3 regions of the Gordonia sp. G4 genome follow, and region 1 is predicted to be linked to each of the others. Evidence: riboswitches for the same ligand, from Rfam matches in the RefSeq annotation. Region 1 holds a riboswitch; each other region holds the start of a gene.
The links. A riboswitch is a leader RNA that binds a small molecule or an ion and turns the genes downstream of it on or off. The one in region 1 is predicted to bind thiamine pyrophosphate.
Positions count from the first base shown of each region.

Region 2: linked by a shared signal. The riboswitch ahead of thiO (glycine oxidase ThiO) and the one ahead of AC3B5T_RS01570 (TenA family protein) in region 1 are both predicted to bind thiamine pyrophosphate.
Region 3: linked by a shared signal. The riboswitch ahead of thiC (phosphomethylpyrimidine synthase ThiC) and the one ahead of AC3B5T_RS01570 (TenA family protein) in region 1 are both predicted to bind thiamine pyrophosphate.

Region 1 is NZ_CM173442.1:390,076-393,307, forward strand. It holds gene AC3B5T_RS01560 (TetR/AcrR family transcriptional regulator) at 133-774, shown strand; gene AC3B5T_RS01565 (LLM class F420-dependent oxidoreductase) at 855-1,712, shown strand; TPP riboswitch at 1,743-1,838, shown strand; gene AC3B5T_RS01570 (TenA family protein) at 1,826-2,536, shown strand; gene AC3B5T_RS01575 (ABC transporter substrate-binding protein) at 2,521-3,232, shown strand, end outside.
Region 2 is NZ_CM173442.1:1,028,962-1,032,193, forward strand. It holds gene thiG (thiazole synthase) at 1-785, opposite strand, end outside; gene thiS (sulfur carrier protein ThiS) at 778-978, opposite strand; gene thiO (glycine oxidase ThiO) at 975-2,036, opposite strand; TPP riboswitch at 2,031-2,141, opposite strand; gene thiE (thiamine phosphate synthase) at 2,189-2,914, shown strand.
Region 3 is NZ_CM173442.1:2,190,878-2,194,109, reverse strand. It holds gene AC3B5T_RS09750 ((2,3-dihydroxybenzoyl)adenylate synthase) at 1-796, shown strand, start outside; gene AC3B5T_RS09745 (GNAT family N-acetyltransferase) at 897-1,244, opposite strand; TPP riboswitch at 1,467-1,556, shown strand; gene thiC (phosphomethylpyrimidine synthase ThiC) at 1,564-3,232, shown strand, end outside.

The sequences.
Region 1 (3,232 bases):
CACAATCTGATTTGTGTCTACACGATGGGACGTATCGTGTACACAGAATCCGCGAACTGTCTACGACGTATCTGCTTCCCACCCCGAGCGGACACCCGGACACACGGCGCGCGACGACCCCGAACGCAGGAGATGCCGGTGACCGAAGCCTCGACCACGACGGTCCACGAGCGGTTGCTCGACGCCACGCAGAAGTTGCTCGCGGACAAGGGCATCCGGGCGACCACCATGCAACAGGTCGCGGAGTCGGCGGGCGTGTCCCGCGCGTGGCTGTATCGGCACTATCCGGACAAACCGTCCATGATCGGCGCGACGATCGTCCGCCTGACCGAATCGTTCTGGCGCGACGCCCGTGCCGAGCTCGATGCCATCGGCGACCTGGCCGGCCAGCTCACCGCCGGGGTGCGTATCGGTCGAGGCGCCTACGACGACCCGGGCACGCTGCTGTTGAGGCTCCGCACCGAGGAGCCGACCGAGTTCGCCGAATGCGCGGGCGTCGGCGTCGTCAAACTGATCCCCGACCTCGCGGCGTTCTGGCTCCCCTTCGTCGAGCAGGCCGTCGACCGGGGCGAGATACACCCCGCGCACGATCTGCGCGAGGTGTCCGAATGGGTTGCGCGCGTGCTGATCAGCCTCGGCACCTCGCCCGGAGAGGCACTCGACATCGACGACGCCGGGCAGATCCGGCGTCACCTGGACCTCTTCGTCATGCCGGCGCTGTCCACACATCCGCGTGATCGAACGGCCGGCGCCCACCGGCCACCCCTGGCCTGAGTGACGCCGATCACCTAGACTGGTGTCCAGTCAACCGTCCGGATCGTGCGGACGACCGAACGACGCCGTCGGAGGGCCACATGGATTTCGGGATCGTGCAGTTCACCAGTGACCGGGGGCTCAAGCCCCATGTCCTGGCTCCGCTCATCGAGGATGCGGGGTTCGCGTCGTACTACGTCCCCGAACACGGACACATTCCGACGCGACGCGACGCCGCACACCCCCGCACCGGCGACGAGACCCTTCCCGACGAGCGCTACATGCGCACCCTGGACCCCTGGACGTCACTCGCCGCCGCCGCAGCCGTGACCGAACGCATCCGGCTCGCCACCGCGGTGGCGCTGCCGGTGCAGTCCGACCCCATCACTCTCGCCAAGACCATCGCGACGCTCGATCACATCTCCGACGGAAGAGTCACTCTCGGTGTCGGATTCGGCTGGAATCTCGACGAACTCGCCGACCACGACGTGCCGCCGAAGCGGCGGCGGACCATGCTCCGTGAATACCTCGAGGCGATGACCGCTCTCTGGACGCAGGAAGAGGCCGAGTTCGCCGGCGAGTTCGTGAACTTCGGCCCCAGCTGGGCGTGGCCCAAGTCGACCCAGTCGCACATCCCGGTGCAGGTGGGCGCGGCGGGCAACGAGAAGAACTTCAAGTGGATCGCGCGCAGTGCCGATGGGTGGATCACGACCCCCGGCGAGGAGGACATCGAGGGATCGGTGTCCCTGCTCAAGCAGATCTGGTCCGACGCCGGCCGCGACGGCGAGCCCGAGATCGTCGTCCTCGACTTCCGGCCGGTCCCCGAGAAGTTCGAGAAGTGGCGCGAGATCGGGGTCACGACAGTGCTGTACGGCCTGCCCGACGACTCGGTCGAGCGCGCGACCGGATACCTCGCGAAGCTGGCCGGCAAGCTGGGCATCGAGCCCGCGGTCGTCTAGGCCCCATGCTCCCTTCTGCTAGCCTGGTTCCGTTCTGACACGGGGTGCTCCGCGACCGCGGGGCTGAGATGAGACCCGAGAACCTGTCCAGGTAATGCTGGCGAAGGGATGTCATGTCTTTGCGTACGCTTTTGTCCGATACCGGCCGCTTCACCGATCAGCTGTGGGACCACACCTCCGGCCTGAGGGCGGCGATCGACGATCTCGAGTTCCTGCGCCGCCTCGGGGACGGGACGTTGCCCCTGGAGGTGTTCCGCACCTACCTGGAACAGGATTCCCTGTACCTGGCCGGGTACTCGAGAGCACTCGCGATCCTGGCGTCGAAGTCGCCGGATCCGCAGACCGCGGCGTTCTGGGCGAATTCGTCGGCAACCGCGGCCGCCGTCGAGGTCACCCTGCACGGCGACCTGCTCGAGGGAGGCCAGTTGCCGCCGCGGCAGGGTGAACCCGAGCCGTCGACCGCCTGCCTCGGGTACGTGTCCTATCTGATCGCCACCGCCGCGACCGAGTCGTACGCGGTCGGCGCGGCCGCCGCACTGCCCTGCTTCTGGATCTACGCCGATGTCGGCCGAGGACTTGCCGCGAGCGCCGCCGCGGTTCTCGCCGCCGACCCGAACCATCCCTACGCACAGTGGGTGACCACCTACGACGCCCCGGAGTTCCAGGAGTCCGCCGCTCGGGCAAGGGAATTGGTGGATGCGGCGGCGGCGTCCGCCGGCGCGGAGGAGCAGGCCGCGATGACCGCTGCGTTCACCGTCGCCACCCGGTACGAGCTCATGTTCTGGGACACCGCGTTGCACCCCTACGCATGGCCCGCCGCATGATCGGCCGCGTGCACCGCATCCTCGCCGGGTTCGTCGTCGCGATCGCGGTGTTGTCGACAGCCACCGCGTGCGGGTCGGACTCCGCCTCCGACGACACCATCCGATTCGCGCTCGACTGGACCCCGAACACCAACCACACGGGACTGTTCGTGGCGCAACAGCGCGGCTTCTTCGCCGAGTCCGGACTGGACGTCGAGATACTGCCCTACAACAACACCGCCGTCGACACCGTGGTGGACGCGGGGAACGCCCAGTTCGGGATCAGCACCCACAACTCGTCCACCTTCTCCCGGGCCTCGGGCGCGCACACGATCTCCGTGCTCGCGCCGCTGCAGCGATGGGCGACGGGTATCGGGGTTCGGGCCGGTCGTGACGACATCGCGAGCCCGAAGGACCTCGACGGCAGGACATATGCCGGGTTCGGCGACCCCGGCGAGGAAGAGACCCTCAAGCAGGTGATCCGGAACGACGGCGGCACAGGAGATTTCACGTCGGTGACCCTCGGCACCTCCGCGTACGAGGCCGTCTACTCGGGGCGGGCGGACTTCACCGTCTCCTACCTCGCCTGGGAGGGCATCGAGGCCGAGCATCACGGAACCCCGATGAAGTACTTCGACTACACCGACTTCGGATTCCCGGAGGCCTACGCGATCGTCGTCGACGCCAACGAGGACTGGCTGGCGGAGAATCCGGAGC
Region 2 (3,232 bases), 640 kb from region 1:
CGGCCGGGCGAGGACGCGTGGGCCCAGAAGCGCTTGGGAATTCGGCCGGCCCGCCCGGCCAGCCGGCCCGCGATCACCGCGTGCCGCATCGCCGTCGCCATCAGTTCGGGATTCTCCGCGCGGGTCACCGCGGTCGCCAGAAGCACTCCGTCGCAACCGAGTTCCATCGCCAGCGCCGCGTCGCTCGCGGTGCCGATGCCGGCGTCGAGGATGACCGGCAGCGGGTCGTCGAAGCGGGTATGGCAGTCGTCGACGATCATCTCGATGTTGTGCGGGTTGAGGATTCCGAGACCGGTCCCGATGGGTGACCCGAGCGGCATCACCGCGGCCACCCCGAGATCGGCGAGTCGCGCGGCCAGAACCGGGTCGTCGTTGGTGTAGGCCAGCACGACGAACCCGTCGCCGACCAGGGCGGCGGCCGCGTCGACGAGTTCGATGGCATCGGGCATCAGGGTGCGTTCGTCGGCGACCACCTCGAGCTTGACCCAGTCGGTCTCGAACGCCTCGCGCGCCAGCTGTGCGGTCAGGACCGCCTCGGCGGTGGTGTGGCAGCCGGCCGTGTTGGGCAGCACGGCGATGTCGAGCCGGCGCAGCAGATCGAAGACCCCGGTGCCCGAGGCGGCGTCGACGCGGCGGACCGCGACGGTGGTGAGTTCGGTGCCCGAGGCGACCAGTGCGCGTTCCAGGGTCGCGAGATTCGACGCGCCGCCGGTGCCGGTGATGAGCCGGGACGAGAAGTCGCGGCCCGCGATCCGCAACGGGTCCGGTGTCGACTGGTCAGCCACCCTGCACCGCCGTGACGATCTCGACGACGGCGCCGTCGGTCATGGTGTACCGGTCCCAGCGACCGCGCGGGACGACCGCGCCGTCCACCGCGACCGCGATCCCGCGGTCCGGCATCCCGAGCCCGGCGACCACGTCGCGCACCGAGGCGTCGTCGTCGACATCCATGCTCTCGCCGTTCACCGTGATACTCATTCCTCGACTCCTTCCAGGATCGACAGCACGCGCTCGGCGGTACCCGGGGCGAGGACGATCCCATTGCGCCCGTGCCCGGTCGCCACGACCGTGCGTGCGTCCACGCGGGCGACGAGCGGCAACCCGTCGGCGGTGCACGGCCGCAGACCCGCGGCCGCTTCGGTCAGTTCATACGTCCGCAGTCCGGGCAGGACCTCGATCGCGTCGGCGAGCAGGTCGGCGACGCCACCGGCCTGCGGCGCCCGGTCGGTCATCCCCTCGGCCTCGTACTGGGTGGCGCCGACGACGACCCCGTCGTCGCGTGGCACCAGGTAGACGGCCCGGCCGTGCAGGCGTGCCCGGACGACGTGGGCGGGCGGGGGCACGGACCAGCGGGTACGACGAAGCCGGAGGATCTCGCCCTTGGCCGGATGCAGGTCGGCGCCGGACCAGAGGGCCGTGGTGCCGAGCCCGGCGGCGAGCAGGATCTGCCCGTCGGAGCCCGGGTCGTCGAGATCGGCCAGGGACCCGACGCGGGCGGTGGCCAGTTCCACGCCGGCCGTCGTGACCGCGGCACGCAACGCCTCGAGGAGGCGCCGGTTGTCCACGGACCACTCCCCGACCGCGCGGTAGCCACCGACCAGACGAGAACTCAGCGACGGTTCGAGTGCCCGGATGTCGCGGCCGGTCACCGGCTGCAGCGCCGAGTCGGTGCGGGGCTGGCCGGCCCAGACGAAGTCGGCGAGGTGCCGCAGGTACTCGATGTCCGTGGCCGAGGCCGCGACGAACAGCGAGTCGGTGGCGGTGACGACGGCGGGGTCGTCGAGCCGCTTCACGAGCGCGGGCCAGAGCCGGACCGACTCCACCGACAGGGCGAGCGACGCCTCTTCGCCGGGATGTCCCTCGCCGAGCGAGCCGAGCATGCCACCCGCGACCCACGAGGCGCGCTCGTCGGTTCCGGCGTCGAGTACGCGAACCCGCCACCCGGCGTCGGCCGCGGCCAGTGCGCACGTCAGCCCGATGACGCCGCCGCCCACCACCGTCAGAGTGCGGTGAGCAGTCTTCCGAGGGGAATTCACGCTGGAATCACCTTCCTTCGCCGGAATGACCCGGATCAGGTTCGACGGTCAGCGGATCGGTCCGCACTCTCAGCCCGGCCGGTCCGGGCTCCCGTGTGTTCGTGCGGTCCACCCTACGCGGGGGCGTCAGGTGTCCGGTTAGCCTGGTCGGCGTGACGACCCCGAACCACACCAGGTCAGGGTCCGCGGATTCCGGCCACGCGACAGACCGTCGTCGTCGGCTCTCCTCGGCCCGCCTCTACCTGTGCACCGACGCCCGACGCGAGCGCGGCGACCTCCTCGATTTCGTCGGCGCCGCGCTGGCGGGCGGCGTCGACATCGTGCAGCTCCGCGACAAGAACTCGCCGGGTGAACGCGAGTTCGGGACGCTGGAGGCGCGGGAGGAGCTCGAGATCCTCGCGGGACTGCGGGCGATCACCGACGCGCACGGTGCGCTGCTGGCGGTCAACGATCGCGCCGACATCGCGGCGCTCGCCGGCGCCGACGTCCTGCACGTGGGACAGGGCGACCTGTCGCCGTCGGCGGCCCGCCGGATCGTCGGCCGCGACGTCGTCATCGGCGCCTCGACCCACGACCCCGAGCAGGCTGCCGCCGCGATCTCCGACGAAGACGTCGACTACTTCTGCGTCGGCCCGTGCTGGACCACGCCCACCAAACCCGGCCGCGCCGCCGCCGGCCTCGACCTCGTGTCCGCCACTGCGAAAATGCTTTCGGGGGCAACGCAATCGGCGAAACCGTGGTTTGCCATCGGCGGGATCGACGCCGGCCGCGTCGGCGAGGTCACCGCGCTCGGGGCACGGCGCATCGTCGTGGTGCGCGCCATCACCGCCGCCGCCGACCCGACCGCCGCGGCCCGGGAACTCGCCGGGATGCTGTAGCGAGTCGTCGTCGGGGACGAAACAGGTTTGCCCGGTCGGTGTCGCGGGTCTATGGTGGACCGATCATGTTGTGCATCACGAGCATTCTCGTAACCCGCCGCAGCGGGGTCTGAATCTGACCGACCCCCCGCTGCGGGTCGGTTGCGCTCTGGTGTCGGTCACCCGTTCTTCGACCGAAATCGGTTACCGAGATGCACCCTCTTCATCTGACTCATCGATCCTGTTCGTGGCATGAGCGCGACGACCGGCGCGGTGGCGATCTGTTCACCGAGCGGTACGGCCGTCCGCTTCCCCCTGGAATGCACGAGGAGGCCACCG
Region 3 (3,232 bases), 1.8 Mb from region 1:
ACTCGTTCCCGCCCTGGCGCAACTCTGGTGCGCGGCAACCGAGTGGGAGCCGGCGGACGTCAGTTCGCTACGCCTGCTGCAGGTGGGTGGCGCCAAACTGGCCCAGCCCGATGCGGTCGCCCTCGACGAGGCCCTCGGCGACGTCGTCCAGCAGGTGTTCGGCATGGCCGAAGGGCTGATCTGCTACACCCGTCCCGGCGAACCGCGCGACCTGGTCCATCAGGTGCAGGGTTCCCCGATGTCGGAACTCGACGAGGTGCGGGTGGTCGACGAAGACGGCGCCGACGTCCCCGACGGCGTCGAAGGGGAACTGCTCGTGCGGGGGCCGTACACGATCCGCGGGTACTACCGCGCCGCGGCGCACAACGAGAAGTCGTTCACGCCGGACGGGTTCTATCGTTCCGGCGACAAGGTCACGAGACTGCCGTCGGGCCACGTCTCCGTGACCGGGCGCATCAAGGACACCATCGTGCGCGCCGGCGAGAACGTCGCCGCGGACGACGTCGAGGAGAACCTCCTCGCGCACGACTCGGTCCGGCAGGTCGCCGTGGTCGGACTTCCCGACGACGCGCTCGGCGAGAAGATCTGCGCCGCCGTGGTGCTCTCACACGAGCACCCGCCGGCCCAGCCGCTCGAACTCGCCACGATCCGGACGTTCCTCACCGGGCGCGGACTCGCATCGTTCAAGCTGCCGGACGTGATCCGCGTCGTGACCACACTCCCGGTCACCGCGGTCGGCAAGATCGACAAAAAGGTACTTCGCGAGACACTGCTCGCCGGCCCGCCCGCTCCCTGAGGTGCGAGGAGCGATAGCGACGAACGACTCCTGCTCCCTGAGGTGCGAGGAGCGATAGCGACGAGCCACGAAGGGCGTCGACGTGCCCTCCGACGCTCGATCACACCGGGGCGAGCGTCACTATCCCGGGATGGCTGTCGAGGTAGCGCTTGGTGAACGTGCACACCGGCCGCAGGCGGGCGCCCTGCTCGCGGGCATGGTGCACGACGGTGCGGGTGAGCCGGGTGGCGAGGCCGTGTCCGCTGTACTCGTCGTAGAGCACGGTGTGCAGCACGGTGATCGTGGTCTGACCGTCGACCGTCTCGGTCGAATAGCCGAGCACACCGACCAGGTCACCGGCGACCCAGAGTTCGAATCGGTCGCGGTCCGGGTTGTGCACCACCTGCGAGATCTGTTGCAGGATCGACTTCGCCGACTGTGGTGGTCGCTGACGATGCTTACGTAGCACCCGACCCTCCTCACCTCTTGATCGCGGACATCTGATCGCCGACGGGCGACTGCCGCGGCTCGACACCGGCACCGTCTGTGATCAGGGTCACACGCTACCTTACGGAACCGTAACTGCCGACCCCGATGGCGCTGCCGTCGCAGATCGAGACGGTTCACTCCCGCCCCGGGCCTGGCTCCGGACGAGTCGAGGTATGGTGACGGGCGCACGACAACTACACACCGCGGGGGCTCTCACGATGACCGAGGGCTGAGATGGCGACGGGCGGTCGCCGACCGCTCGAACCTGTCCGGGTAATGCCGGCGTAGGGAGAACCGCCATGGGCACACGTGTATCCGCCACGCGCACCGACAGCGCACCTGCCGATTCCGGGTTCCTGACCCTCGGTCCCATCGAGGGCAGCACCAAGCACTATCTCTCGGTCGACGACCTGCGTGTACCGCAGCGTCGCATCCACCTCACCAACGGCGAGCATCTGGACGTCTACGACACCTCGGGCCCGTACACCGACCGGTCGGCGCGCATCGACGTCGAGCAGGGCCTCGCACCCACCCGCGACAGCTGGCACCGGCCCGAGCCGATCGACGGCGCGAGCACCCAGCTGGCCTGGGCGCGCGCCGGGATCGTCACCGACGAGATGCGGTTCATCGCCGCCCGGGAGGGCGTCGACGCCGAACTGGTCCGGTCCGAGGTGGCGATCGGACGTGCGGTGATCCCGGCGAACCATCGTCATCCCGAGTCCGAGCCGATGATCATCGGGAAGCGCTTCGCGGTGAAAGTCAATGCGAACATCGGCAATTCGGCGGTCCGCAGCTCGATTTCCGACGAGGTCGAGAAGATGGTGTGGGCGACCCGCTGGGGCGCCGACACGATCATGGACCTCTCGACCGGCGCCGACATCCACACCACCCGCGAGTGGATCATTCGCAACTCGCCCGTCCCCGTCGGGACGGTACCCATCTATCAGGCGCTCGAGAAGGTCAACGGCGATCCCGCCTCGCTCACGTGGGAGCTGTACCGCGACACCGTGATCGAGCAGGCCGAGCAGGGCGTCGACTACATGACGGTCCATGCCGGAGTCCTGCTGCGCCACGTCCCGCTCACCGCTGAGCGGGTGACCGGAATCGTCTCCCGCGGTGGTTCGATCATGGCCGCCTGGTGCCTGGCGCATCACCGGGAGTCGTTCCTGTACACCCACTTCGACGAGCTGTGCGAGATCTTCCGCCGCTACGACATCACGTTCTCGCTCGGCGACGGCCTACGCCCGGGATCGATCGCCGACGCCAACGACGAGGCGCAGTTCGCCGAGCTCCGCACCCTCGGCGAGCTGACCACGATCGCCAAATCCCATGGCGTGCAGGTCATGATCGAGGGACCAGGGCACGTCCCCATGCACAAGATCGCGGAGAACGTACGCCTCGAGGAAGAGCTGTGCGAGGAGGCGCCGTTCTACACTCTGGGGCCCCTCGCCACCGACATCGCACCCGCATACGACCACATCACCTCGGCGATCGGTGCGGCGATGATCGCCCAGGCCGGCACCGCGATGCTCTGCTACGTGACACCGAAAGAGCATCTCGGCCTCCCGGACCGCGACGACGTCAAGGTCGGCGTGATCACATACAAGATCGCCGCGCACTCCGCCGACCTCGCCAAGGGGCACCCGCGGGCGCAGGAACGCGACGACGCACTCAGCAAGGCGCGCTTCGAATTCCGCTGGAACGACCAGTTCAACCTCGCCCTCGATCCCGACACCGCCCGCGCCTTCCACGACGAGACACTGCCCGCCGAGCCGGCCAAGACGGCCCACTTCTGTTCCATGTGCGGCCCCAAGTTCTGCTCGATGCGGATCTCGGCGGATGTCCGCGCCTACGCCGAGGAGCACGGTCTCGTGACCACCGAGGACATCGACCGAACGATCGCGGAGGGCATGGCGGCGAAGTCGGCGGAGTTCGCCGACGCCGGGAGCCGCGTGTATCTACCGCTCG